2 regions of the Bradyrhizobium sp. JR3.5 genome follow, and region 1 is predicted to be linked to the other one. Evidence: riboswitches for the same ligand, from Rfam matches in the RefSeq annotation. Region 1 holds a riboswitch; the other holds the start of a gene.
The links. A riboswitch is a leader RNA that binds a small molecule or an ion and turns the genes downstream of it on or off. The one in region 1 is predicted to bind glycine.

Region 1 (14,932 bases):
TTGTAATACTTGGGATTGCCGACCAGCGCGTCGAGCACCTGCTTCTGGTTGATCGCCATCAGCGCCGCCTGGCGAACCTTGATGTTGTCGAATGGCGGATAGAGGAAGTTCATGCGGCCGAGCGTCTGGAAGCCGAACTTGTTCAGCGTCTCGACCTTCAGGTCCTTGTCGCCTTCCAGGATCGACAACGTGTCGAACGACGGGTTCTCCAGGAAATCGATGTCGCCGGACTGCAGCGCGTTCATCGCAGTCTGCGCGTCGGCCATCGTGACCCACTCGACGCGGTCAACCTTCACGACCTTGCCGCCCGCGGTCCAGCTTGCCGGCTCCTTGCGCGGCACGTAGTCCGTGTTCTTGACATAGACCGCCTTCACGCCCGGCTGGAATTCAGCCTGGACGAACTTGAACGGACCCGAGCCGATCTGCTCCGGGATCGGCTTGTCCGGCGGCGTTTCGGCCAGCCGCTTCGGCATCATGAAGGCGACGCGCGACGACGGCTTGCCGATCGAATCCAGCACCAGAGCGTAGGGCTCCTTCAGCTTCAGCGTGATCGTCTTCGCGTCGGTGGCCTCTAAGCTCGCCGTAAAGTCCATCAGCTTCTGGCCCATGCCGTCGACCTTGGCCCAGCGCTTCAGCGAAGCAACGCAGTCTTCCGCGGTCACCGGCGTCCCATCGTGCCACTTGAGACCGTCGCGCAGCGTGAACGTGTAAGTGAGCTTGTCGTCGGACACCTTCCAGTCGGCCATCTGGGGCTGGATCTTGAAGTTGGAGTCGGTTGCGACCAGCGTGTCGTAGACCATGTAGCCATGGTCTCGCGTGATATAGGCGGTGGTCAGGATCGGATCGATGACGCGCAGATCCGAATGCATCACCGCGGTGATGGTCTTGCCCGCGGCCATGGCCTGCGGCGCAAAGGACAATTCCTGCGGCGCGAACGACAGCGCGAGCGCCGTCAACGCAGCCGCTAGCGTGCGGTGCTTCCAACGCGAGATAGGGAACATGCAATTTCTCCTGACGTGTAACTGGTCAAAGCCGGCTTATTCGTTATGCATGCGGTTCGTTATTTAGGCGAACTAACATGCTGTATGGCTTGTGAAATCGAGACTTGCATCAAGCGCAATGCGCGTCAATCGGTTTCCGGCAGGATCGAATGTATACGAACGAATGAACCGCTGGTGCAGCGCATTTGACTTTACAAAGTCGTCTTCCGAGCTTTTCGTACGGCACGCGAACGCGTATCGGCGCGCACAAACAACAAGAGAGAAAAGACATGAACCCCGCCAATCTTCCTTTTGATTCCGAAGCGATGCTGCAGGGGCTGCGCAGCTGGGTGGAATGCGAGAGCCCGACATGGGACGCGGCCGCAGTCGAGCGCATGCTCGACCTCGCCGCGCGCGAGATGGCGGTCATGGGTGCGACGATCGAACGCATCGCGGGACGCCAGGGCTTCGCCGGCTGCGTCCGCGCCCGTTTTCCCCATCCGAAACAAGGCCAGCCGGGCATCCTCATCGCCGGCCATCTGGACACCGTGCACCCGGTCGGCACCATCGAAAAGCTGGCGTGGCGGCGCGAAGGCAACAAGTGCTTCGGGCCCGGTATCTTCGACATGAAAGGCGGCAACTATCTGTCGATCGAGGCGATCCGGCAGTTGGCACGCGCGTCCTTTACGACACCGCTGCCGATCACCGTGCTGTTCACGCCCGATGAAGAGGTCGGCACGCCGTCGACGCGCGACATCATCGAGGCCGAAGCCGCGCGCAACAAATACGTGCTGGTGCCGGAGCCCGGCCGGCCGAACAACGGCGTCGTCACCGGCCGCTACGCGATCGCGCGCTTCAATCTGGAAGCTGTCGGCAAGCCGAGCCATGCCGGCGCGACACTCTCCTCGGGCCGTTCCGCGATCCGCGAAATGGCCCGGCAAATCATTGCGATCGACGGCATGACCACCGAAGACTGCACCTTCTCGGTCGGCATCGTGCATGGCGGCCAATGGGTCAATTGCGTCGCAACGACCTGCACCGGCGAAGCGCTCAGCATGGCCAAGCGCCAGGCCGATCTCGACCGCGGCGTCGAGCGCATGCTGGCGCTGTCGGGCACCGCCAACGACGTCACCTTCAGGGTGACGCGCGGCGTCACCCGCCCGGTATGGGAGCCGGATGCCGGCACCATGGCGCTCTATGAAAAGGCCAAGGGCCTTGCAGCGGCGATGGGCCTCGATCTGCCGCACGGCAGCGCGGGCGGCGGATCGGACGGCAACTTCACCGGTGCGATGGGCATCCCTACCCTCGACGGCCTCGGCGTTCGCGGCGCCGATGCGCATACGCTCAACGAGCACATCGAGATCGAGAGCCTCGCCGAGCGCGGCCGCCTGATGGCGGCGCTGCTGGCGACGCTGGACTGACACCGATTTGCACTGCACAACACGTTGGCAAAGCCGGACCGAAATTTAGCCTTGTCCAATTTTGAGGCTTCGCCTACGGTCCGGCCGTCCAACGCGACGATGCGGGAGAGATCGAAGCCACAACATTCTTGTTGTTGCTTCGGCGCCGACGGAGCAACCGCCCCGGAAACTCTCAGGCAAAAGGACTGTATCGTCAGGACGATCTGGAGAGAGACGGACACGACCGCATCAAGGGCCGTGACGTCCACCGAAGGGGATAGTCTGCCATCGGGCCGAGGCCCGATGCGGATCAAGCTCTCAGGTACCGTGACAGATGGGGCGCCGACGCCGGTTTCACCGGTGGTTCGGCGACTCTAACCCACGGGAGCCTGAAGACCACCATGCCTCACATCGCAATCATTGGCGCCGGCATCACCGGCGTGACGACGGCCTATGCCCTGCTCGAACGCGGCTATCGCGTGACTGTCCTCGACAGGCATCGATACGCCGCGATGGAAACCTCGTTCGCCAATGGCGGACAGCTTTCCGCCAGCAACGCGGAAGTGTGGAACAGCGCCGCGACCATTCTCAAGGGGTTGCGCTGGATGCTTCGAAGCGACGCGCCGCTGCTGATGAATCCGAAGCCGAGCTGGCACAAATATTCCTGGATCGGCGAGTTCGTCGGCCACATCGGCCGCTATCGCACCAACACCATCGAGACGACGCGGCTCGCGATCGAAGCGCGCAAGCATCTGTTCTCGATCGCACAGCGCGAGAACATCGCCTTCGATCTCGAACGCCGCGGCATCCTGCACGTCTATCACGACAAGGCCGGCTTCGAGGCGGGCCTGCGCGTCAACACGCTGCTGCAACAAGGCGGGCTCGACCGCCGCCCGGTGACGGCGGACGAAATCCGCAGCATCGAACCCGCGCTGCAGACGACCTGCTATGGCGGCTTCTTCACGCCGTCGGACGCGACCGGCGATATCCACAAGTTTACGCGCGGGCTCGCCGACGCCTGCATCCGTCGCGGCGCGAGCTTCGTCCATGAAGCCGACGTCGATGCGATCGCGCGCGGCGGCGACGGTTTCCGCATCAGCTGGAACGAAGCCGCTTCGCACGATGCTGGCGTCGCGACGCGACATGAGTTGCAGGCGGACGGCATCGTCATTTGCGCCGGCGTCGCGAGCCGGCACTTCGCAGGCCTGCTCAACGACCGCGTCAACGTCTATCCGGTGAAGGGCTATTCGATCACCGTGCAGCTCGATGCGCCGCAAAGCCGGGACGCTGCGCCAACCGTCAGCCTGCTCGATGAGGCGGCGAAGATCGTCACCAGCCGGCTCGGCGCCGACCGCTTCCGCGTCGCCGGCACGGCCGAGTTCAACGGCTTCAACCGCGACATTCGTGCCGACCGCATCCAGCCGCTGGTGGATTGGGTGCGGCAGCATTTTCCCGGCGTCGACACGTCGAGGGTAGTGCCGTGGGCCGGCCTGCGCCCGATGATGCCGAACATGATGCCGGTGGTGCGCGCCGGACGGTTTCCGGGCGTGTTCTACAACACCGGCCATGGTCATCTCGGCTGGACGCTGTCGGCTGCGACGGCGCAGATGGTGGCAGGCGCGATCGATGACTGGCGCGACCTCGACACGCCCTCGATGGTGCCGTCGCAGGTCGATGCGACTGAGACCGCCCGCGCAGCTTTCCCCTAATTATCTGGCCGACGAGGAAGAATATGAGCGTATTTGCGTGTGGCCAAGTCGGAATTCGCTGAGAAACACCGCATGACAACGACTAGCGTCATACTGGGGAAAAGCGCTTCAGCGCGGGAGGGGACAATGCGCATTGGGGTGGCGGACACGCATGGCATGGCGGTCCGGCGCGGGATTCCGGACGGCAGGTGTGCCGGCGGCAATCTCTTCGGCGGACCGATACGTAACCTCGCCTCCAGCACGCGCACCAACTCGGTGCGCCGCCTTTCCGAAACGGTCAATGCTCAGGCCTCTGCACTGGGCTCCACGAAAGGCGCGACATGACAACCGAGACGTTGACCAGGCCGGATCAGATTGCCGCGGAGCTGTGCGCGGCCGTCGATCGAAACTTCGACGATCAGATCGCGTTCCTGTCGCGCATGGTGCAGTTCCGCAGCTTGCGCGGACAAGAAGCGCCGCAACAACGCTGGTTGGCCGAGCAATTCGCAAAGCGCCGCTACGACGTCGATGCGTTCAGCCTTGCCGACGTCAACCTGATGAGCCATCCGAAGGCTGCGCCAATGGACGGCATCGATCTTGCCGGATCGCAGCAGGTCGTTGCGACGCTCAACAGCAAAGGCAGCGGGCGCAGCCTGATCCTGCAAGGTCATATCGACGTGGTGCCGGAAGGCCCCGCTGACCTCTGGGAGCAACCTCCGTTCGCGGGCGCCGTGCACGACGGCTGGATGTACGGCCGTGGCGCGCAGGACATGAAGGCCGGTGTCTCGGCAATGATCTTCGCGCTCGATGCTTTCAGCGACGCCGGCTATGCCCCGGGCGGGCGCGTCCATCTGCAGACCGTGACCGAGGAAGAGAGCACCGGCAACGGCGCACTGTCGACGTTGATGCGCGGCTATCGCGCCGACGCCTGCCTGATTCCAGAGCCGACCGGACACACGCTCACGCGCGCCCAGGTCGGCGCCGTCTGGTTCCGCCTGCGCGTCCGCGGCACGCCGGTGCATGTCGCCTATTCCGAGGCCGGTACCAGCGCGATCCTGTCGGCGATGCATCTGGTGCGCGCGTTTCAGGATTACACCAAGGCACTCAATGCCCGGGCGCTCGACAACAGCTGGTTCCGCAGCGTCAAGAATCCGATCAAGTTCAACGTCGGGATCATCAAAGGCGGCGATTGGGCCAGTTCGACCGCGGCGTGGTGCGAGCTGGATTGCCGGCTTGGTCTCTTGCCGGGCGAAACACCGCAGCAGGCGATGCGTGGCATCGAGGAATGCCTGACTGAGGCGCACAAGGCCGACGACTTTCTGTCCGACAATCCGGCCGAGCTCGTGTGGAGTGGTTTTCAGGCGGACGCAGCGGTGTGCGAGCCCGGCAGCGAAGCGGAAGCAGCTCTGTCTGCCGCCCATCACTCCGTCTTCCAGGCTCCAATGCAGGAGCGCCTGTCTACCGCCGTCAACGACACCCGCTACTATTGCGTCGACTACGGCATCCCCGCACTTTGCTATGGTCCTTACGGTATCGGCCCGCATGCGTTCAACGAACGGGTCGAGCTCGACAGCCTTCGCAAGACGACGCAGAGCATCGCACTGTTCGTCGCCAATTGGTGCGGCGTGATGCGAGCGTGAATGGACTTGTCGTTTCAGGTCGGTGGCGCATTGCGCCATGTGCAATTCGAAATAGCAGCTTCAGACCAAGGGAGGCTTCCAACGGCCTGAACCGCGCCTTGATATAACATCGCCATTGGCACAGTATTTGCCTGCAAATTCATCACGTTCGCGCTAGCCTTGAGACAAGACGCAGAAGCGCATGAGACACATCACGGGGACACCATGAGTATGATGCGGCCCAGCCTTCGCTTCGCACCATCTGACGGCAGGAGATAGCAACGATGCTCGGCTATCTCCTCCGCCGCATCCTCGCCGCCATTCCCGTAATGGGCGTGGTGGCTCTGTTCGTGTTCCTGTTGCTACGGCTGACGCCGGGCGACCCGGCCGCCATTCTCGCCGGCGACAATGCGACACCGGAACAGCTCGACCGCATCCGCACCTCGCTTGGTCTCAACGAGCCGATCTACATCCAGTTCTATACCTGGGTCGCCAAGCTGCTGCACGGCGACCTCGGCGTTTCCCTGATCTCGAACAAGCCGATCCTCGAGATGATCGGTCCGCGCCTCGAGCCCTCGATCTCGGTCGCGCTGGCCACCATCGTCCTCTCGATCCTGGTGGCGGTGCCGCTCGGCGTGATCGCGGCGTGGAAGCACGGCACCTGGATCGACCGCTGCGTGATGGGGCTTTCGGTGCTCGGCTTCTCGGTGCCGGTGTTCGTGATCGGCTATGTGCTGATCCAGGTGTTTGCGATCGATCTGCGCTGGGTTCCGGTGCAAGGCTTCAAGAGCATCTCGGCCGGCTTCGGTCCGTTCTTCGAGCGCATCATCCTGCCGACCTGCACCCTCTCCTTCATCTATGTCGCGTTGATCGCGCGCATGACACGGGCCTCGATGCTCGACGTGCTGGGTGAGGACTACGTGCGCACCGCCCGCGCCAAGGGCATCGGCGAGACCGGCGTGCTGCTGCGCCATGCGCTGCGCAACGCCGCGGTCCCGGTCATCACCGTGATCGGTTCCGGCTTCGCCCTGCTGATCTCGGGCGTCGTCGTCACCGAGAGCGTATTCAACCTGCCCGGCATCGGCCGCCTCACCGTCGATGCGGTGCTGGCGCGCGACTATCCGGTGATCCAGGCCATGATCCTTTTGACATCGGGTATCTATGTCGCGGTCAATCTCTTGATCGACCTCGCTTACACCCTGCTCGATCCTCGTATCCGGTACTGAGCAATGGCGATCGAAACCCTTCCCGAATCCTCCATCCCCGTCACCCGGCCGTTCCGCGTCAAGTTCGGCTTCCTGGCGTCGACGCCGATCATCGCGGTTGCGACGATCTGCCTCGTCCTGATCATCCTGATGGCGATCTTCGCGCCGCTGCTCGCGCCGCACGATCCGCTGCTGCTGACGCCGGCGCAGCGGCTGAAGCCGTCGAGCGCGCAATATCTGCTCGGCACCGACGCGTATGGACGCGACCTGCTGTCGCGCGTCATCTATGGCGCACGGATCTCGCTGTTGATCGGGCTCGGCGCCGCCGTCTGCTCGATCGCCATCGGACTCTTGATCGGCCTCGTCGCCGGCTTCTTCCGCTGGGTCGATGCCGTGATGATGCGCGTGATGGACGGCTTGATGGCGATCCCCGCCATCCTGCTCGCGATCGCCGTGGTGTCGCTGTCCGGCGCCAGCATCTGGACCGTGATGGTCGCGATTACCATCCCCGAGATCCCGCGCGTGGCGCGGCTGGTGCGCTCGGTGGTGCTGACCGCGCGCGAGGAGCCCTATGTCGAGGCCGCGATCTCGCTCGGCTCGAGCCTGCCGAAGATCATGTGGCGGCATTTGATGCCGAACACGATCGCGCCGCTGATCGTGCAAGGCACTTACGTCTGCGCATCCGCGATCCTGACCGAGGCGATCCTGTCGTTCCTCGGCGCCGGCATCTCGCCGGAAACGCCGACTTGGGGCAACATCATGGCCGAGGGCCGTGCCTATTTCCAGGTCAAGCCGTCGCTGATCTTCTGGCCGGGGCTGCTGCTCTCGATCGCCATTCTCAGCGTCAACCTGATCGGCGACGCCGCGCGCGACGCGCTCGATCCCCGCATGAAACAGCGTGAGGGCAAGTGATGGCTTCAATGCCAATTGAAGCCATCATCCCGGGGCGGTGCGAAGCACCGAACCCCAATGCGCACTCGCGCATTGTGGGATCTCGAGATTCCACAATTCGCAATTGCGAATTGGGGTCTGGTGCTTGCGCACCATCCCGGAATGACGGTGACGGCCCCATCGTGCCCCCTCGCAACACGAGACCCTGACATGACCAACGTCGTCCTCGACATCAACAATCTCGTCGTCGGTCTCGGCCGCAAGGCTGACGCGCACCGCATCATCGACGACCTGTCGCTGCAGGTGCGCGAGGGCGAGACGCTCTGCCTTGTCGGCGAAAGCGGCTCGGGCAAGTCGGTGACCTCTTTGACCACGATGGGCCTGCTGCAGAAGGGCACGCTGGTGCCGTCCGGCGGCAGCGTCAAACTGGTCGGCGAGGAACTGCTTACCGCGACCGACCGGCGGCTGCGCCAGTTGCGCGCGACGCGGATGGCGATGATCTTCCAGGAGCCGATGACCGCGCTCAATCCGGTCGTGCCGGTCGGCCGCCAGATCGACGAGGTGCTGCGCGCCCATACCGATCTCGACTCCCGCGCGCGGCGTCAGAAGATCCTGGCGATGATGGAGCATGTGCGGCTGCCCGATGTGGAGCGCATCTTCTCGTCCTACCCGCACCGCCTGTCGGGCGGACAGCGCCAGCGCATCATGATCGCGATGGCGCTGGTGCTGGAACCGAAGCTCCTGATCGCGGACGAGCCGACCACCGCGCTCGACGTCACCACCCAGAAGCAGATCCTCACGTTGATCCGCGACCTGCAACGCGACCACGGCACAGCCGTCCTGTTCATCACCCACGACATGGGCGTGGTGGCCGAGATCGCCGACCGCGTCGCGGTGATGCGGCACGGCCGGCTGGTCGAGACCGGCGAGCTGCAAGATGTGCTGCGCAACCCGACGATGGAGTACACGCGCAACCTGCTGTCCGCGGTGCCGAGCCTGGTGCCGCGCGCGCCACGCCCAGAGACGAAGGAGCCGGTGGTGCTGGAAGCCAACGAGCTCAGCAAGGTCTACCGGGAGCGATCGCTGTACGGCAAAGCGCGCGAAGTCGCCGCCGCCAGCAACGTCACCCTCACTTTGCGCAAGGGCCGCACGCTCGGTATCGTCGGCGAAAGCGGCTCCGGCAAATCGACGGTGGCGCGCTGCATCGTCCGCCTGATCGATCCGACCTCGGGCGGGGTGCGCCTCGTCGGCCGCGAGATATCCGACCTGTCGCGCCGGCTGTTGCAGCCGCATCGGCAAAAGATCCAGATCATCTTCCAGGACCCCTACCGCTCGCTCAATCCACGCGTCACCGTCGGCGAGAGCATCGCGGAAGGCCCGGTCAATTACGGCATGCCGCGCAAGGATGCGCTGGCGCGGGCCCGCGAGCTGCTCGAGCTCGTCCACCTGCCGCCCGACGCGATCTCGCGCTACCCGCACCAATTCTCCGGCGGCCAGCGGCAGCGCATCGCGATCGCGCGCGCGCTGGCACTCGATCCCGACGTGCTGGTGGCAGATGAGGCGGTGTCCGCGCTCGACGTCTCGGTGCAGGCGCAGGTTCTGAATCTGCTTGACGAAATCCAGCGGCGGCTCGGCATCGCGCTGTTGTTCATCACGCATGATTTGCGCGTCGCCGCACAAATCTGCGACGACGTCGCGGTGATGCAGCATGGCCGCGTCGTGGAACAGGGGCCGGCGGCCGAGGTGCTGACCAATCCGCAGCAGGCCTACACCCGTGCGCTGCTCGAGGCTGCGCCCGGGCGCGGCTGGGATTTTGCGAATTTCCGCCCGGTTTCGGAAGGCATTGTAGCAACGGTCTAAGCCTTTAGCCGTAACCTCAGTCTCAGCCTTGATCTCAGGCTTTGGTGTGCCTTGGGCCTTTACGCCCATAGGGCATGCAAATCCGGAAGTGCTCGACGGCTTGCGCTTGGCGCGACGACACGCTTAACGTCGCGCGCTAGAGCGTGGGCCGGAAGGTGGACACCAGTTCGCCGGAAGATCGCGCTCAAACCAACGAAACGAGATCGTGGCGCGAACCGTTCCGTTCGCATCATGATCGAAGAAGCGTATCGAGACCAACTTGATGACCCGCATTGCCGTTGGCGGCTTCCTGCACGAGACCAACACCTTCGCACCGACGAAGGCAACCTATGACGACTTCGTGCACGGCGGCGGCTGGCCGTCGATGACGCATGGCACCGAGGTGCTCAAGGTCATGCGCAAGATCAATGTCGGCCTCGCCGGCTTTGTCGAGGCCGCGGAAGCCAATGGCTGGGAGCTCGCTCCGACGGTTGCGGCCGGCGCGACTCCATCGGCCCATGTCACGAAAGATGCCTTCGAGCGGATCGTCAGGGAGATTGTCGACGGCATTGCCGCTGCGGGGCCGATCGATGGCGTCTATCTCGACCTGCACGGCGCCATGGTGACCGAGCACTATGACGACGGCGAGGGCGAGATCCTCGCCCGCGTGCGCAAGGTGGTCGGCAAGGACATTCCACTGGTCGCGAGCCTCGACCTGCACGCGAACGTCTCGCCCGAAATGATCGCGCATGCCGATGCACTGATCGCCTACCGCACCTACCCGCATGTCGACATGGCCGACACCGGCCGGGCCTGCGCCAGGCATCTGGCCTTGCTGCTCAAGTCCGGTGAACGACTGGCAAAGGCGTTCCGGCAGCTGCCGTTCCTGATCCCGATCAGCTGGCAATGCACCAACGATCAGCCGGCGAAGAACATCTATCAGCAGCTTGCGTCGCTCGAGAGCGACGCGGTACCGACGCTGTCGTTTGCGTTCGGCTTCCCGGCTGCCGACTTCAGGGACTGCGGCCCAAGCGTGTTTACCTATGGCCGGACGCAGGCCGATGCGGATGCGGCCGCCGACCGGCTCGCCGCATTGGTCGAGGGCCATGAAAACGATTTCGACGGCCGTATCTATTCGCCCGACGACGGCGTGCGGTTGGCGATGGAACTGGCAGCATCGGCGACAAGGCCGATCGTGATCGCCGACACCCAGGACAATCCCGGCGCTGGCGGCACGTCCGACACCACTGGCATGCTGCGGGCGCTGGTGCGCAACAAGGCCAGCGCCGCCACCGGCGTGATCTTCGATCCGCAGTCGGCGAAGGCAGCGCATGAAGCCGGTGTCGGGGCTAGCGTCACGCTCCATCTCGGCGGTAAATCCGGCATCGCCGGCGACGCGCCGTACCGCGAGACCTTCGTCGTCGAAAAACTCTCGGACGGCAGGTTTGTCGCGCCTGGGCCATTCTACGGCGGCCGCGACATGGATATGGGCCTCTCGGCCTGCCTGCGGGTCGGCGACGTCCGCGTCGTCGTCGGCTCCTACAAGGCCCAGCTTGCCGACCAGTCGATGTACCGTTATGTCGGCATCGAGCCGACCGCGCAGAAGATCCTGGTCAACAAGAGCTCGGTGCATTTCCGCGCCGATTTCGAGCCGATCGCCGAGAAACTGCTGATCTGCGCCGCGCCCGGCGCAATGCCGGCCGATACCGCCACACTGCCGTGGAAACATTTGCGTCCTGGCATTCGTATCAAGCCTAACGGCCCCACTTTCACCCCCTCCTCCCCATCACGCACAAACGGATAGAGAGATCATGCCGACCATTGAGCGCATCGACAGTTTTGCCGACGAACTCACCGCCATCAGACGGGATCTGCATGCGCATCCCGAGATCGGCTTCGAGGAGGTCCGCACCTCCGGCATTGTCGCCGACAAGCTCACGAGTTGGGGCATCGAGGTGCATCGCGGCCTCGGCGGCACCGGCGTGGTCGGCGTGCTCAAGGGCAAGGGCAATAGCTCAAGGAAGATCGGCCTGCGCGCCGACATGGACGCGCTGCCGATGGAAGAGAACACCAATCTGAAGTGGCGCTCGACGATCCCCGGCCGCTTCCACGGCTGCGGCCATGACGGCCACACCACGATGCTGCTCGGCTCGGCGCGCTATCTCGCCGAGACCCGCAATTTCGACGGCACCGTGCACTTCATCTTCCAGCCGGCCGAGGAAGGCCTCGGCGGCGCGCGCGCCATGATCAAGGACGGCCTGTTCAAGCAGTTCCCCTGCGATGAGGTCTACGGCCTGCACAACGCGCCCGACCTCAACCATGGCGAGATCGCGATCCTGCCGGGCCCGGCAATGGCCGCAGCCGACTTCTTCGACATCAGGATCCAGGGCTACGGCGCGCATGGCGCGATGCCGGAGCGCTCCAAGGACGCGGTCGTGATCGCAATGACGCTCGGACAAGCGTTGCAGTCGATCGTCAGCCGCAACGTCGATCCGCTGCAGGCTGCGGTGCTGTCGATCACGCAGATCCATTCCGGGTCGGCGTACAACGTCATTCCCGGCGAAGCCTGGATGTGCGGCACGGTGCGCTGCTTCTCCGACGAGATCCGTGAGCTGATCCGCAAGCGGATGCGCGAAATCGCCGCCGGCTTTGCGGCGGCCTATGACGCCGAAATCTCGGTCGATATCCGCGACGGCTTCAGCGTACTGGTGAATCAGGAAGAGCAGTCCCGCGTCGTCGAGGAGGTCGCGCGCACCGTCGTCGATCCGGCAAAGGTCATCACCCGCTCGACGCCCAAGATGGGCAGCGAGGATTTCGCCGACATGATGCAGGCCATTCCAGGCGCGTATTTCTGGGTCGGCCATGACGGTTCGGTGCCCGTGCACAATCCCGGTTACGTTCTCGACGACAAGATCCTGCCGATCGGCGCCAGCATGTTCGCCCGCATCATCGAGAAACGCATGCCGGCAGGTGCGCATGCATAAGCCGAAAGGGGACGCCATCACGTCGCTGCACGATCTCTCGGCCGTCGACCTGCTCGCCGGCTACCGTGCAAAGCAGTTCTCGCCGTCCGAAGTGCTCGAGGACATCATCTCCCAGGTCGCGACCTGGGAGCCGCACATCAAGGCGCTGTATCTGTACGACCCCGAAGGCGCGCGGAAGGTAGCCAAGGCCGCGACTGAGCGTTGGCAGCAGGGCGAGCCGGTCGGCACGCTCGACGGCGTGCCAGTCACCATCAAGGACAACGTCGCGACCAAGGGACAGCCGGTGCCGCTGGGTGCCGCCAGCGTCAAGCTCGCGCCTGTGGAAAAGGATGCGCCGCCTGCCGCGCGGCTGCGTGAAGCCGGCTGCGTGATCTTCTCCAAGACCACGATGCCGGATTACGGCATGCTGTCGTCGGGGCTGTCGTCGTTCCATCCGCTCACCCGCAATCCCTGGGATGTCAGCAAGAATCCCGGCGGCTCGAGCGCCGGCGCGGGCGCGGCCGGTGCTGCCGGCTACGGCCCGCTGCATCTCGGCACCGACATCGGCGGCTCGGTGCGGCTGCCGGCCTCCTGGTGCGGTCTCGTCGCCCTGAAGCCAAGTCTTGGCCGCGTGCCGATCGATCCGCCCTATGTCGGCCGCGTGGCGGGGCCGATGACCCGCACCGTCGACGACGCGGCGCTGATGATGAGCGTGCTGTCGCGCCCTGATCGCCGCGACGGCATGAGCCTGCCGGCACTCGAGGTGAACTGGAAGGCGCTGGAGAAGTCGCCGCGCAAGCTGCGCATCGGGCTGATGCTCGATGCCGGATCCGGCCAGAAGGTCGAGAAGGAGGTTCGCGAGGTCGCCGTCAAGGCAGCGAAGGCGTTCGAATCCGCCGGTGCCGTCATCACCGAGATCGACGGCATCCTGACGCCTGAGATGCTCGAGGGGCTCGACAATTTCTGGCGTGCGCGGACCTGGGACGAACTGTCGAAACTGTCGCAGGCCGACCGCGGCAAGACCCTGCCCTATATCCTCAACTGGGCCGAGGCCGGCGCCAAGCTCTCCGGCGTCGATGTGGTGCGTGGCTTCAACCAGACGATGGCGATCCGCGCGGCCGCCGCAAAGCTGTTCTGCGAGGTCGACTACGTGATCTCGCCGGTGTCGCCGGTCGTGAACTTCCCGGCTGAATTCGCAGCACCCCTCAACGACCCCGCAAAGCCGTTCGAGCACATCTGCTTTACCGTGCCGTGGAATATGTCGGAGAACCCGGCGCTGTCGATCAACGGCGGCTACGACAAGAAGGGCTTTCCGATCGGCGTCCAGATCATCGGCCGCCGCTTCGACGACATCGGCGTGCTCGGCATCGGCAAGGCGTTCGAAGGCCTGCGCGGCCCGCAGAAGCCGTGGCCCGCGCCGCCGAAGAAGTAGCGCCTCAACGCAAGTCAGGATGCGCGGAGCCGAGCCTCGCGCATCCGACTTCTTCACAAGGGATGATTGCCGGGTTAACTGGATGGAGACGCGCGCCAGCGCCGTTCATTCAAGAAAACCGAGAGGAAATCATCCCCATGGCGTATGAGACGATCAAGTACGAGGTCGCCGAGCAGATCCTGACCATCACGCTGAACCGGCCCGACAAGCTCAACGCCTTCAACGCCACGATGCAGCAGGAGCTGATCGACGCGTTCGACAAAGCCGACAAGGACGACGACGTCAGGGCGATCATCGTGACCGGTGAAGGCCGCGGTTTCTGCGCCGGCGCCGACCTGTCGTCCGGCGCCAACACCTTCGACCGCGATGCGCGGCGCGGCCCGGTCAAGCGCAATGCCGACGGCAGCGTCGACTACAGCGATCCGCAGGTGCGCGACGGCGGCGGCCAGGTGACGCTACGCATCTTCAAGTGCCTGAAGCCTGTGATCGCCGCGGTGAACGGCCCGGCAGTCGGCATCGGCGTCACCATGCAGCTTGCGATGGATATCCGCATTGCGTCGGAGGCCGCGCGCTTCGGCTTCGTGTTCTCCCAGCGGGGCATCGTGCCGGAGGCCGCCTCGAGCTGGTTCCTGCCGCGCATCGTCGGCATCTCGCAGGCGCTCGAGTGGTGCTACTCAGGCCGCGTCTTCCCGGCGCAGGAAGCGCTTGCCGGCCGGCTCGTCAGCAAGGTGGTGCCGCCGGAGGATCTGCTGCCGACCGCGCGCGCGCTCGCCAAGGAATTCGCGGCCAAGACTGCGCCGGTATCGGTGGCGCTGATCCGCCAGATGATGTGGCGCATGATGGGCGCCGACGATCCGATGGAGGCGCACAAGGTCGACAGCCGCGGCATCTATGCCCGCGGCCGCTCCGAGGACG
Region 2 (14,932 bases), 170 kb from region 1:
GTTGAAGACAGCCTGCATGCGGGCGCGGTCGGCGAAGCTAAAGTCGCGGCCATGCTCCCAAATGCGGATGTTGATCGGCTCGATCAGGTCCGCTGGGGGCCGCTCAAGTCCGCGCGCCGCGAGCATGTTGCCGATCACGACGGCGAAATTGCTGATGTAGCAGGTGGTCTGCGCCGCGAAGGCTTCGCGATAGTCGATCGATGGCAGCGCGTAATCGACCTGATGGCCGAGGCCCTCGAGGAAGCGGCCGACCCGCTCGAGCTCGGCTGCGATGTGCGGCGTCGCGCGATAGTCGCCCCATGTGTGCGACAGCGCGATCTTGAGCCGGGCGGGGTCGCGCGCGATCATCGCTGTATAGGGCTCCGGCGGTGTCCAGAACGGCATGAACTCGCCGGGCGCCGGGCCACGGCAGCTATCGACGAAGGCTGCAGTGTCGCGCACCGAGCGCGACTGGCAGCCCTGGATCGAGACGAGGCCTGTGAGATCGGACAGATGCGGTGCGAGCGAGAACACGCCGCGCGACACTTTCAGCCCGATATTGCCGTTGACGCCGGCGGGAATCCGGATCGAGCCGCCGCCGTCGGTCGCATGCGCGATCGGGACAGCGCCGGCGGCAACCATCGCCGCGCTGCCGGCCGACGAGCCGCAGGTGGTGTAGTCGGTGTTCCAGGGATTGCGCGTGACATAGACCGCGGGGTTCTCGGCCGAGCTGCAGACCCCGAACTCCGGCGTGGTGGTGCGACCGATCAAATTGAGACCGGCCTTGCGCAGCTTCGTGGTCAGGAAGGTGTCGGCCGCGGCGCGGTTGCCGCGCATCATCAGCGAACCCATTTCCTGCAGCCGGCCCTTCAGCGTGGGACCGAGATCCTTCATCAGGAAGGGCAGCCCGGCGAACGGGCCCTTGAGATCGGCGCCGTCGCGCGCGGGATCGGCGATCACGTCGTCGAACAGTTCGACCACGCCGGAGAGCGCGGGATCGACCTTGGCTGTGGCGGCGGCAGCCTGCGCCGCCAGCTCCCGTGGCGTCAGCTCGCCGTTCCGGACGCGCTCGGCGAGCGCCGTCCCGTCATGCCGCGTCCATTCGTCCCAGCTCATCGCCAAAGTCATGTCGTCGATTCCTTTTCTGCTTTGTTGCGCAGTGTAGTTTGGGGGGCCGTCCGGTCAAACCATCGCGCGGACGCAGCGCCGGCGCTGTGCTCGGGGGCGCGCGGGCGCTGCGTAGCAAGCACCGTGCCCGGCTTGAAAATGCCCCAGTTTTGGCGCCCAATTACCCCTTGTCAGTGGTGGGGGCGTCCATGTTCCGCAGGTTGGTATTGCTGGGCGGCGTGATCGCGATCGGGCTTGCGCTCGCCGGCTGCACGCGATGCGGTCCGATCTGGGACGACTGGATGCAGTCGCCGAAATCCTGCAAGTCAGACCACCTCTAGGGCAGGGATGGGCGCGCTTGGCGGCGGCTTTCTTGGGGTGATATACCGCTGACGAAAATGCAAGGAGCGTTCTTATGAGAGTTTTGAGCGCAGTTGCGGTTGCGGTGCTGCTGTCGGCGCCGGCCTATGCGCAAATGCCGAACGTCAATCTGATGCCTGAGGTCAAGACCAAGACCCAGGAGGAGAAGGAACGGGACGCGATCAACGACAAGGCCTACAAGGACTCGTTGAGCAAGATTCCGGATGCCAAGGGATCGTCCGATCCCTGGGGCGCGGTGCGTAGCGATGCGCCGAAGGCGGCGGCCCATCCGGCCAAGCCGAAGACCAAGACCGGGAGCTCCACGCAGCCCGGAGGCTCGGCGCAGCGCAGCCAGTAACGCCCGCTCGGGGCGGCTTCCTCCACTTCCCGCAGACTCGGATTTTGCCGGCGCCGCCCCTATATTGGGGGCGTCGTCAGTTGGTCCGGAGTTGCGGCAATGGTGTTTCGTCCGCGCGATCTTGCCAGCCGGATGGCCGCGCGGCGCAAGCCGGATGACGGCTATCTGCGCGAGACCTTCAGCCTGCCGCGCGATCAGGCCCGCCTGCGGGCGCGCGACTTTCTCAAGCGCTATCCGAAGGCCGCCTATATGAGCGCGGTCGAGAGCTGGCGCGAACTGCCGGGCGGCGACATCGAGTTCACGATGCGGCGGCTGGCAAGCGCGGACTGAAGCTTGCCGGACGGACTGCGTCTCAGTCCTGATCGCGGTGTCCGCGGGTCCGGCCGAGCCCGAGATTGTTCAGCTCGCGGTCGATCCGCAGCTGCACGCGGCGGATCGCCAACAGGTCGAGCTTTGCTTCGGTCTTGCCCGTGAAGACCCGATCGCCGATCTGGAAACGCCATTTCCAGACGCCGGGCATGAGCTGCGTGACGCTGAATTCGACGCCCTTGTGAATCATCTGGAACGGTTCCCGCGAATGAATGGCGGTCGTCGATATTTAAATCAAAGGTTGTAGCAACAACTAACACCCGTCAAACGATTGAGTGAAGCGGGGCGCCCGTTTGGGCGTCGTTGCGGATCCCGGAGTGGATCCGTTCGCCGACGGCATCGCCTTGCCTCGCGATGCGCAATCGGTGCGTCGGCCGGACAAGTCAAATGTTACGAACACTGCCGGAACCCGAGTCTTCCCTTGAACGCTACGTAGTTTTTTTGGGCGTCAGGAGGGGTACCAAGGTCGTATGCAGATTGTGCCAATCGTGATCCGGCTTCGCCAAATCTTTCGGCAACTCGTTGATTGTCCGATGCAGTCGAGACGAAGGTCGAGCCGCCTGCTCGCGGAACTTTGTTCTGCCCCGGAGAACTACGGATCGCGCCGCGCCGCAGCCCAAACGCTTCGACAACGGCTCCCGTCGGCGTGCCCGGATCGGCCCGGTTTCACTCCGGCTGATGCCTGACAGCACAACGCCGCCCGCTCGAAATGCTTGCGGACGGCGCTGGCCCTAGCCCCAGGAAGGTGTGCAAAATCCTGATAGCTGGGAGCCTATACAATTTGTGCCACAGCACATGTCCCAAATTGGCTATCACGGGGATCGGTCGGGACGGCTCGGCCTTCACCGATGGGGCAGACGACGTCACGCGAACGATTGCGACGGGTAAATGGCAAACCAGGCCACGCAGAAAATCAAAGCCACAGGGATGGAAACAGGCCAGCACCGACACGCCGGTACTGTCCTAATTCGGACACGGTCAGATGGGAGTTAGGACACTTGTCAAGTCGAGGTAGTCCGGGAGAGCGTTCTATATTGCCGACGTTCCCCGGTACACTTCACGGCGCTCTCAGCTGGACCGCGCGCTGAGTTTGCGCTCCGGGGAGAATCGCATCCGGAAAGAGGCCCTGACGCGCTAGCCCCCGTCGGGGCTTCTTGCTGTTTACGACATACGCTCAAATGTACGAACGCCCGCCCGCTTAAAATGCATGCGGACGGCGTCGGCTCTAGCCCCAGGAAGGATTTGCAAAATCCTGGCAAGGGTATGTCTGCATGGCGCATTAAAAAGTTTAATACCTCTGAAAGGTTAGTTGCGGGCAAGCAACGGGTGCGGCGCGCGCGCCGCCGAGATGAACCATGCCGGTTTAGAGCGGCCACGCTTGGCAGCGTGCTTGGCGGTGCAGTGGCCGCATATGAGCGCTATCGCGAGAACTGAACTCCAGCCGATTATGGGGGGCATGGCCCGACACCAGCCGAGGCGGCCTCTGAATGAGCGACCCCAGCACAGCGCAGACAAAGGCGGTCTCGACGCCATCGAATTGATTCCGGTTCGCTGACACCGTCGCGCTCCTAAATTGGAGCGCGTGGCCCGGGAGACATCAGCCACTCGGTCAAATGAGCGGTGGTCTCATTGTGACGCGCCTTTCTTAGCAATGCTTCCCGCTCTCGACACGGGGCAAGTCTTCTAGCTCGTTGGCGCAGCTCTCTGGCTTCCTGGGTGAGACGTTCTTCAAGGGGGATAATCTGAACTACCCGGCGTCGTCGTCGCTTCATGACACCTCTACCTCGCCTTCGGGTCCTAACCGTTGGGTTTGAGTTCCACGAATCCTAATATGCAAATGGCCGGTGCTCAGTTCCAAAGTGAACATTGCAAAGATCGCGATTTACGAACTCGGTTCACCCACGGAGAGATCCCGGTAGTCCTCTGTTCTGTGGACCTGGAACGGATGGTGTCGTGAATAGGACTGCTCGGTAGTCGTGTTGAGAACAACGGGCAACGCATGGTTGCGACGCGGTTAAACCCAAACTAGGCCACTCGAAATTTCAAAGTAGACCACTGGGAATGGAAACAGGCGGGTACCGACACGCCGGTGCTGTCCTAATTTGGGCACTCGCAACCTGGAATTAGGACGCGCAGCAGCGACGATCTGGAAGTCCTAACCGAGGACATACGGAAACGAAGCTGAGATCGAGATTAAAAAAAGAAAGAGGCCGCCGCCAACTGAGGCGGCCTTATCGTATGCCAGTGAGCATCACCGTGGCGAACAGCACCGCGCCAATGATCGCAATACCAAGACAGATGCGCGCTCGAACTACATACGAATCGAGATTGGGATGCTCCATCATGCCAACCTCCTCTTTGTCCCTTTCGTTGAGAGGCAAGCGGTCAGTTAACGCGAGCGTCTAATGTCAGGTTCCTGGTTCCGATAGCGAAACACCGTAGTTTATCGGAATCCTAAAGGTCTGTTGAAAACTCTAACGTAAGACTTGCCGGGGCTAGATTTTCATCCCGAACAGATTTTCGAAACTAAACCGGCAAGGGGCCGCGCGTGGAGCGGCCCCTTTCGATTCGCCCAAATGAGGCGGCCAGAAAGGCTCAAACATGCAGCCGAAGATCAAAGAGCGTATCTGCCCAAACTGCAATGGAATGGGCGTCCAGCCAATTGCGCAGGCGGTGCAGCCGGGTCACAGAATCTATCGCGGTCAAATGCACGGCCTGCGAAGGCAAGGGCAAGATCAGGGACTAAGGCGGCCCAGACAAAGCTACGCCGCCCGTTTGAAACTCTTACAGGCGGCGTAGCCCTTCCAGTCCGAGAGGGTAGGAACAAAATCCCGGATATTGCACTTTCGAGTGCGATGACCTTTTACTTGCGGAGCCAGAAGTAATTCAGGACCGCCTTGATTGCCGTATCGCTCTTGCTTGCCCAGCGCCTACGAAAATTGACTATCCTGCTTGCGCCGCTTTGCGCATGGAAATGGTATCGACCCCTCACGTCAGCGCTCGTGAAGCCGGCGACCGCAGCCAGTCGCTCAACTGTGAGGCGGTTTCGGCAAGGCGCGCCTTGCGGACAAGGCGGGAGCGCTCGACGCCGGTGGAGTGCCCCCAAGCCTCCTTCAGGAGCCGCTGTGCCTTGATGTTGAGACGCTCTTCAAGTGATTCTGTGTGCAGAACATCCACCGCGCGACTCAGTAGTCCTACCGAGAACAACGGCTAAGCCTCGGTTACCGCTCGGTTAATTCAAAACAGGCCACTTCCAGATTCAGCTTAGGCCACTGGGGGATAAAACAGGGCCAGTCCGCACGCCGGTGCTGTCCTAATTAGGACACTCGCAAAATGAAATTAGGACACGCATGAGTCGGTTGATTGTCGTCAACGGCCGATGCAAACGGCGGCCTATTCTCTCTTCATGATTTGGCACCAAATTGAAACCGCGCCATTCAACCGCGTTTTGGAGTTGGCCGTAATCGACTCGGATGGCCTCCACGCGCTCGTATTCCCCTGTTGCCGAGTTCTCGGCGGATGGGTCAATGCCGATTCAAATCGGCCCGTTGTGGTTCATCCGACCCATTGGAGAGAGTGGAATATCATCGGCTCGGCTCCCTCTTCGACGCGCCACTGATCCCCGTGAGGTTTGCGCAGCAATGCCTGGTGCCACTCGCTGGGCGGTTTCTTTGGGATTGGCGCTGGCATTCGCATTTGCCAAGTGGGGATAGAATCGGGGATTACCCGGGCCGTTGCACTTTTCGCACGTCACTTCAAGTGGTTTCAAGATCGCCATCTCAAGAAGAGGCCGCCAACTGAGGCGGCCCTAAGCAGGCGAAATGAACAGATCAATCAAGGGCCGTTTGATCGGCCTAGCCGCAATCGAGTTGGTCATCGGCGTTATGTGGCTGTTCGGTACGACCAACCCGGCGGTTTTCGCTTGGGTGGCAATCGGTCTACCCGTACTGTTTCTGACGTTTGCTGCGCCTATAGCGTCGTACATCAGGTACCGCCGCTCTTTGACTCAAAACGGGTCGTCCTCAAATCCTGGCTAGGGGCAACTGCGGCCTACCGGAACTCCGTTCGCCCACGGAGAACTCCGGTAACACTTCTCCCCTGTGGAGAAGAACAGTTATCGGACAATAAGAATTGCTATCGGCAGAACATTGGATTGCCGACTCAGTAGTCTTACCGAGAACAGCGGCCAAGCCTCGGTTACCGCTCGGTTAATTCAAAACAGGCCACTTCCAAATTCAACTTAGGCCACTAGGGGATAAAACAGGCCAGCACCCGCACGCCAGAAAGAACATATTGCGAACATAGAACAAACGTGGTACGGGGTTCCTATCAGCAACGCATTCCGCCTGATCGCATCGCCCATCTTTCCCGCTAGCGAATCCCCGCCATAAGGAGCACATCCCAAATGTCCGCTACTGCACTGCGTATCGTCGAAGGATCCTCCATGGACAAGTCCAAGGCCCTCTCAGCCGCGCTCTCCCAGATCGAGCGCCAGTTCGGCAAGGGCTCGGTGATGAAGCTCGGCAAGAACGACCGTTCGATGGATGTCGAGACGGTGTCGTCGGGGTCACTGGGACTCGATATCGCGCTCGGCGTCGGCGGTCTGCCGAAGGGACGTGTCGTCGAGATCTACGGGCCGGAATCCTCGGGCAAGACCACGCTGGCGCTGCACACCGTGGCGGAAGGCCAGAAGAAGGGCGGCATCTGCGCCTTCATCGACGCCGAACACGCGCTCGATCCGGTCTATGCGCGCAAGCTCGGCGTCAACATCGACGAGCTCCTGATCTCGCAGCCGGACACCGGCGAGCAGGCGCTGGAGATTTGCGACACGCTGGTGCGCTCCGGCGCGGTCGACGTGCTGGTGATCGATTCGGTCGCGGCACTGGTGCCGAAGGCCGAGCTCGAGGGCGAGATGGGCGACGCGCTGCCAGGCCTGCAGGCGCGCCTGATGAGCCAGGCGCTGCGCAAGCTCACCGCCTCGATCAACAAGTCCCACACCATGGTGATCTTCATCAACCAGATCCGCATGAAGATCGGCGTGATGTACGGCTCGCCGGAGACCACGACCGGCGGCAACGCGCTGAAATTCTATGCCTCGGTCCGCCTCGACATCCGCCGCATCGGCGCGATCAAGGAGCGCGACGAGGTGGTCGGCAACACCACCCGCGTCAAGGTGGTGAAGAACAAGCTGGCACCGCCCTTCAAGCAGGTCGAGTTCGACATCATGTACGGCGAGGGCGTCTCCAAGATGGGCGAGATCCTCGACCTCGGCGTCAAGGCCGGCATTGTCGAGAAGTCCGGCGCCTGGTTCTCGTATGACAGCCAGCGGCTCGGCCAGGGCCGCGAGAACTCCAAGGCGTTCCTGAAGGCGAATCCCGACATCACCGCCAAGATCGAAGCTGCGATCCGCCAGAACTCCGGCCTGATCGCCGAGCAGATCCTTGCCGGTACGCCCGAGCGCGATGCCGACGGGGAAGAGCCGGCGGCCGCTGAGGAATAAGCTTCAAGGCTGGCACGATTTCGCTACAAGCGGGCGCTGAGGACGTTGAGTTGCCGACGTCTTCGGCGCCCGTTTGGTTTTGTAGCCGGTGTTCAGTGAGTTGAAGCGGTGAAGCGCCTGATCTTGGGTAATCCATCTGGGCTCGACCTGAAACGCGCAGGTCTGGGCGACGCGGTGCTTCCGCTTTCATTTCGCTTCACCTGGGGCGTGCTGCCTTCGCCACAAGAGCTGGCGGCCTATTTCAGCGTGCGAGCGGGCCAGAAGCCGGGGAATCATTGGTCGGATTGGATTTCCCCGTCCGCGAAGCGCGCGACTTGGAAGGACCTCGCGTTCAACGATTATTGCCAGTCGTTCGACATCATCGAATTGTGGTTTGACCCTGCCCCAAACGATCAGCTGCAGTTGATCTGGGTGCTCGATCAGTTTCATGCTCAGCCGGACATGTTAGCGAAGCTGAAATTGCGTCTCGTCGGCTTCAGCCTGCTAACGATGGACCCGGCATGGCGCGGTTGGAACGAGGTCCCGCTGGCTAACATCCGACTGTGGATATCGAGACCGCAAGCATGTGCTGGCAGGCGTATCGGGCGACAACTCCGCAGACGTGTTTCGATATGGTGCACCGCGACCTGAGTGCGTTTCCCTTGCTGAGGCCGGCTCTGCTGGATCTGCTTCGTGAGCTGCCATGGAGCGGATCGGGACTTGGCGCGACCGAGATGCGGTTGCTCGAGCTGATCGCGGCGGGATTCATGAGGACCAACGCGCTATTCTACCTCCGCGGCTTTCGCCAGCGCGGCGTCTTCAACGACATGGAAATCGGCAGGCTGCTCGAGGGGCTTGTGCATGGACCGCAGCCGGCGATCGCCGGGCTCGACGATGGCTTGCGCTCTATCGACCCGGACAATGCGAGAGGTCGCCTGGGCAGGCGGCGTGTTACGCCAGCACCGTTTCCCGGCTCGCAATCAGCGCACGCAGGTCTTCCGTCACGGCGACCGATTGGTGGGTCTTTTGATCTGTGGCGACCCAGATGATCTCGCCGGTCGCGCGCAGGTCGTCGGAGCCCTTGGCGAAGATCGCGAGTGTGAGCACGATCGAGGAACGGCCGATCTTCGCGACCCGCACGCAGACCTCGATGTCCTCGTCGAACCGGATCGGCGCCTTGTACTCGACCACCGATTTCACGGTGTGAAAGTCGATGCCGGTCCGCGCGACCTCGCCGAGATAGTCGTAGCCGAGCGCGCGGAAATATTCTGTTATCGCGGTATCGAAGTAGGTCAGGTAGTGCGCGTTGAACACCACGGCCTGCGCGTCGACTTCGGAATAGCGGACGCGAAACGGGAAATGAAACCAGAATTCCTCGCGCATGTTTCCTCCTGCGGCGGTATTGCTCGCCGTCGTTCGCCCGCGGTCTCGTCGGGCCTTATGATTGCCGGACCGTAGGATGGGTTTCGCTGCGCTCTACCCATCCTGCAACATGGCCCGTTACTCCGCCGCATGCGCGTAATCCTCGGTCGGCGGGCACGAGCACACCAGATTGCGGTCGCCGTAGACATTGTCGACGCGGCCGACTGGGCTCCAGTATTTGTCGGACCGCGACACGCCGGCCGGGAAGCAACCCTCGGCGCGGGCGTAGGCCCGGTTCCAGGCGTCGTCGGCGATGTCGTGGACGGTGTGCGGTGCGTGGCGCAGCGGCGACGCCTCGACCTTCCAGCGGCCCTTCTCGATCTCCGCGATCTCGCCCCGGATCGCGATCATCGCGTCGCAGAAGCGGTCGATCTCGAACTTCGATTCCGATTCCGTCGGTTCGATCATCAGCGTGCCCGCCACCGGGAAGCTCATGGTCGGCGCGTGGAAGCCGTAGTCGATCAGCCGCTTGGCGATGTCGTCGACGGTGACGCCGCTGGTCGTCTTCAGCGCCCGCGGGTCGACGATGCATTCATGCGCGACGCGGCCGCGCTCGTTGCGATACAGCACCGGGAAGTGCGGCTGCAGCCGCGCTGCGATGTAGTTGGCATTGAGGATCGCAATTTCGGTGGCGCGCGTGAGCCCTTCGCCGCCCATCATCAGGATGTAGATATAGGAGATGGTCAGGATCGACGCCGAGCCGAACGGCGCGGCCGACACCGGGCCGATGGCGTGTGCGGTCGCCCCGTCGGTTGCGGGATGGCCGGGCAGATAGGGCGCAAGATGCGCCTTCACGCCGATCGGGCCCATGCCGGGGCCGCCGCCACCATGCGGGATGCAGAAGGTCTTGTGCAGATTGAGATGGCTGACATCGGCACCGTAATCGCCGGGCCGCGACAGCCCGACCTGCGCGTTCATGTTGGCGCCGTCGAGATAGACCTGGCCGCCATGCGCATGCACGATGTCGCAGATCTCGCTGATATGCTCCTCGAACACGCCGTGGGTCGACGGATAGGTGATCATCACAGCGGCGAGATTGGCCGAATGCTTCTCCGCCTTGGCGCGGAGATCGTTGACGTCGACGTCGCCGCGGGCGTCGCAGGCCACCACCACCACGTCCATGCCGACCATCGCGGCCGAGGCCGGATTGGTGCCGTGCGCGGAGGAGGGGATCAGGCACACCTTGCGGTGCGGCTCGCCGCGCGCGAGGTGATAGCCACGGATCGCCAACAGCCCGGCATATTCGCCCTGCGCACCGGAGTTCGGCTGCAGCGAGATAGCGTCATAGCCGGTGATGTCGCACAGCCACTGCTCCAGCCGCTTGAACAGCGCGTGATAACCCTTGGCCTGATCCGCAGGCGCGAACGGATGCAGGTTGCCGAACGCCGGCCAGGTCAGCGGGATCATCTCGGTGGTGGCGTTGAGCTTCATCGTGCAGGAGCCGAGCGGGATCATCGCACGGTCGAGCGCGAGGTCGCGATCGCTGAGCTTGCGCATGTAGCGCAGCAGCTCGGTCTCCGAGCGGTGGGTGTTGAACACCGGGTGGATGAGGAAGGCGCTGGTGCGCCGCAGCTCCTTCGGCAGCGCCTCGCGCGCGGCCGCCTCGATCTCGGCGAAGGTGAGCTTGCCGCCGAACACGCGCCACACCGCTTCGACCGTCTCCGGCGTCGTGGTCTCGTCGAGCGCAATGCCGAGCGTGGTTGCGCCGATGCGCAGATTGATCCGCTCCGCCTGCGCGCGAGAGACAATCTCGATCTGCTTCGCGCCGACCTCGACCGTCACGGTGTCGAAGAATGCCTCGCTGGTCGGCGCAAAGCCGAGCTTGCGCAGGCCGGCGGCGAGCACGGTGGCGCGGCGATGCACGCTGCGCGCGATGTGCGTCAGGCCTTCCGGGCCGTGATACACCGCATACATCGAAGCGATCACGGCGAGCAGCACCTGCGCAGTACAGATGTTGGAGGTCGCCTTCTCTCGGCGGATATGCTGCTCGCGGGTCTGCAGCGCCAGCCGATAGGCCGGTGCACCGCGCGAATCCACCGAGAGGCCAACGATGCGGCCGGGCAGCGAGCGCTTCAGCGTGTCACGCACCGCCATGTAGGCAGCGTGCGGTCCGCCATAACCCATCGGCACGCCGAACCGCTGCGCCGAACCGATTGCAATGTCGGCGCCGAGCTCACCGGGCGAGGTCAGCAAAGCCAGCGACAGCAGGTCCGCGGCCACGATCGCAAGCGCACCCTTGGCGTGCAGCGATGCGATCGCCGGCCGGAGGTCGCGCACCGCGCCTGTCGTGCCGGGATATTGCAGCAGCGCGCCGAGCACGTCGGCCTTGTCGAGCTCGGTCAGGGGATCGCCGACCACCAGCGCCCAGCCGAGTGGCGCGGCGCGCGTGCGCATCACCGCCAGCGTCTGCGGATGCACCTCCTTGTCGACGAAGAACACCTTTGCCTTGACCTGCGAGTGGCGCTCGGCGAGCGCCATCGCTTCGGCGGCCGCGGTCGCCTCGTCGAGCAGCGAGGCGTTGGCGACGTCGAGCCCGGTGAGGTCACAGATCATGGTCTGGAAATTGAACAGGGCTTCGAGCCGCCCCTGGCTGATCTCCGGCTGGTACGGCGTATAGGCGGTGTACCAGGCCGGGTTCTCAAGGATGTTGCGCTGGATCACCGCGGGCAGGATGGTGCCGGAATAGCCCTGGCCGATCAGCGAGGTGAAGGTCCGGTTCTGCGCGGCGAGCTCGCTCATATGCGCGAGCGCCTCGGTCTCGCTCAGCGCCCGGCCCAGATCGAGCGGCGCCTTCTGAAGGATCGATGCCGGCAGCGTCTCATTCATCAGCGCCTGCAGGCTCGCGGCGCCGACCGTTTCCAGCATCGCGTTGATGTCGCGCGGTGACGGTCCGATGTGGCGGCGGACGAAATCGGTGGCGGCTTCGTTGATCGGCTTGAAGGGCGCGTTCATGGCTTGATCCTTAAACTGATCCTCAGGCGGTGTGTGCGGCGTAGGCGGCCTCGTCCATCAGGCCGCCGAGTTCGCCCTTGTCTGCAATCCTGAGCTTGAAGAACCAAGCCTTGCCGCCGGCATCCGAATTGACCAGCGCGGGCTCGGCGGCGAGCGCCTCGTTGACCTCGATCACTTCGCCGGTGATCGGCGCGTAGACGTCGGAGGCGGCCTTGACGGATTCGACGACCGCGGCGGCCTCGGCTTTCTTCAGGCTGCGGCCGACCTTGGGCAGTTCGACGAACACGACGTCGCCGAGTTGCGACTGCGCGTAGTCGGTGATCCCGATCGTGGCGACGTCGCCCTCGATGCGGAGCCATTCGTGGTCGGACGTGTACAGCGTCGTCATGGGGATCGATCCTTTGGCGTTTAGCGTTTGTAGGTATTGGGGACGAAGGGCGTGGCGGCGACCTTGAGCGGCAGCCGTTGGCCGCGCACTTCGGCGAAAACCGTGGTGCCTAGCGCGGAAAGGGATGTCGGCAGATAGCCCATCGCAACCGGCGCATTGAGGCTCGGGCCGAAGCCGCCCGAGGTCACGTTGCCGATTGGCTCGGTCGAGGTCGGATCGGCGAACAGGCCGGCGCCTTCGCGCACCGGCGCGCGGCCGTCGGGCCTCAGGCCGACACGGCGGCGAGCGGCGCCGTCGGCGAACTGTGCGAGAATCTTGTCGGCACCCGGAAAACCGCCGGCTCGGGCGCCGCCGCTGCGGCGGACCTTCTGCACCGACCACTCCAGCGCGCCTTCGACCGGCGTCGTCGTGGTGTCGATGTCATGACCATAGAGGCAGAGCCCGGCCTCGAGCCGCAGGCTGTCGCGCGCGCCGAGCCCGATCGGAAGTACATCGGGATTGTCCAGCAATGCGGTGACCAAGGCTTCCGCCTTGTCTGCGGGCATGGAAATCTCAAAACCGTCCTCGCCGGTATAGCCGGAGCGTGAGACGAAGCAGTCGATATCGCCGACGCGGCGCGGACCGGCGTCCATGAATTTCATCGAACTGACATCTGCACAAAGTTTCGCCAACGCCGATTCGGCCTTCGGCCCCTGCAGCGCGATCAGCGCGCGATCGGCCAGCGACACGATTTCGCAGGCTTCGGAGAGATGCGCGCGCAGATGCGCCTCGTCCTCGGCCTTGCAGGCGGCGTTGACCACCAGGAATAGGTGATCGCCGAAATTCGCGACCATCAGGTCGTCGAGCAGGCCGCCGTCGTCGTTGGTGAATTGCGCGTAGCGCTGCCGTCCCGGCGCGATGCCGACGATGTCCTGCGGCACCAGCTTTTCGAGCGCGAGCGCGGCGTCCGCGACCTTGCCCGACTTCGCCCTCAGCACGAGCTGGCCCATGTGGGACACGTCGAACAGGCCGGCTTCCTTGCGGGTGTGCAGGTGCTCCTTCAGCACGCCGGCGGTGTATTGCACCGGCATGTCGTAGCCGGCGAACGGCACCATCTTGGCTCCGCGCACCAGATGCAGCGCGTGCAGCGGGGTCTGTTTCAGCGGGGAGGTTTCGCGCGCAAGCATCACGGGGCCCTCGCGGTTCCCGCCGGGGACCTATTTCCCCTTGAGAAACCTGCAGAAAGCCCCATCTGTCGCTGTGCCTGAGAGTATTATCCCGTCGGCGGACGCATCGGGGAGAACCCCAGCGCCTCTTTCCAGATGTTAGACGTCACGCGGTCCTTTTGCCTGAGAGTTTCCGGGGCGGTTGCTCCTTCGGCGCCGGCGGTAAGGCCGGTCTCTCCCGACGTGACTAATAACAGGTAGGTAGAAAACACGGCGCCACCAAGACTGTCAACGCGGCTCTCGCTGCTATCCAATGGGCTTTGTGCTGCCGCGGCAAGTCCATGATCCGCCTGCACAGTTTCTGGACACCGCAGCTGGCAATGTCTAAAAGCGTTCGGCCGGAAAATGACGCCTTTTTGCGGCTGGCCGGCCCCTTTTTCCGATTGGATGAACATGAGCAGCGTCAACGACATCAGGTCGACATTTCTGAACTTCTTCAAGGAGAACGGCCACGAGATCGTGGCGTCGTCGCCGCTGGTTCCGCGCAACGACCCGACCCTGATGTTCACCAATGCCGGCATGGTGCAGTTCAAGAACGTCTTCACCGGCGTCGAGAAGCGCGGCTATCATCGTGCCACGACGTCGCAGAAGTGCGTCCGCGCCGGCGGCAAGCATAACGACCTCGACAATGTCGGCTACACCGCGCGCCATCTCACCTTCTTCGAGATGCTCGGCAACTTCTCGTTCGGCGACTACTTCAAGGAGCGCGCGATCGAGCTCGCCTGGAATCTGATCACCAAGGATTTCGGGCTGAAAAAGGACAAGCTGCTCGTCACCGTCTACCACACCGACGACGAGGCGGCCGGCTACTGGAAGAAGATCGCGGGCTTCTCGGACGATCGCATCATCCGCATCGCGACCTCGGACAATTTCTGGGCGATGGGCGATACCGGCCCGTGCGGTCCGTGCTCCGAAATCTTCATCGATCGCGGCGAGCATATCTGGGGCGGACCTCCGGGGAGCCCGGAAGAGGACGGTGATCGTTTCCTCGAATTCTGGAACCTGGTGTTCATGCAATACGAGCAGGTGACGAAGGAGGAGCGCGTGGCGCTGCCGCGTCCCTCGATCGACACCGGCATGGGGCTGGAGCGCATGGCCTGCATCCTGCAGGGCGTCGAGAGCGTGTTCGAGACCGATCTGTTCCGCCACCTGATCGATGCGGCCGCATCGGCCCTCGGCCATGGGCCGAACCCACAGAACGTGGCGTCGTACCGGGTGATCGCTGACCATCTGCGCTCCTCGGCGTTCCTGATTGCCGACGGCGTGCTGCCGTCGAACGAGGGCCGCGGCTATGTGCTGCGCCGGATCATGCG

Region 2: another riboswitch for glycine. It lies ahead of gcvT (glycine cleavage system aminomethyltransferase GcvT); the one in region 1 lies ahead of ACVWW1_RS04935 (D-amino acid dehydrogenase).

The regions. Positions count from the first base shown of each region.
Region 1 covers NZ_JBSRYV010000001.1:990,252-1,005,183, reverse strand. Annotated here, with positions in the region: gene ACVWW1_RS04945 (ABC transporter substrate-binding protein) at 1-1,001, opposite strand, end outside; gene ACVWW1_RS04940 (M20/M25/M40 family metallo-hydrolase) at 1,271-2,401, shown strand; glycine riboswitch at 2,494-2,599, shown strand; glycine riboswitch at 2,603-2,716, shown strand; gene ACVWW1_RS04935 (D-amino acid dehydrogenase) at 2,782-4,089, shown strand; gene ACVWW1_RS04930 (hypothetical protein) at 4,216-4,413, shown strand; gene ACVWW1_RS04925 (ArgE/DapE family deacylase) at 4,410-5,708, shown strand; gene ACVWW1_RS04920 (ABC transporter permease) at 5,972-6,913, shown strand; gene ACVWW1_RS04915 (ABC transporter permease) at 6,917-7,804, shown strand; gene ACVWW1_RS04910 (ABC transporter ATP-binding protein) at 7,994-9,643, shown strand; gene ACVWW1_RS04905 (M81 family metallopeptidase) at 9,906-11,426, shown strand; gene ACVWW1_RS04900 (M20 aminoacylase family protein) at 11,434-12,606, shown strand; gene ACVWW1_RS04895 (amidase) at 12,599-14,017, shown strand; gene ACVWW1_RS04890 (crotonase/enoyl-CoA hydratase family protein) at 14,155-14,932, shown strand, end outside.
Region 2 covers NZ_JBSRYV010000001.1:824,002-838,933, forward strand. Annotated here, with positions in the region: gene ACVWW1_RS04045 (amidase) at 1-1,107, opposite strand, end outside; gene ACVWW1_RS04050 (peptidylprolyl isomerase) at 1,296-1,427, shown strand; gene ACVWW1_RS04055 (hypothetical protein) at 1,502-1,804, shown strand; gene ACVWW1_RS04060 (hypothetical protein) at 1,904-2,134, shown strand; gene ACVWW1_RS04065 (hypothetical protein) at 2,157-2,363, opposite strand; gene recA (recombinase RecA) at 6,579-7,673, shown strand; gene ACVWW1_RS04075 (hypothetical protein) at 7,782-8,303, shown strand; gene ACVWW1_RS04080 (acyl-CoA thioesterase) at 8,604-9,035, opposite strand; gene gcvP (aminomethyl-transferring glycine dehydrogenase) at 9,153-12,026, opposite strand; gene gcvH (glycine cleavage system protein GcvH) at 12,049-12,414, opposite strand; gene gcvT (glycine cleavage system aminomethyltransferase GcvT) at 12,435-13,580, opposite strand; glycine riboswitch at 13,722-13,810, opposite strand; gene alaS (alanine--tRNA ligase) at 14,013-14,932, shown strand, end outside.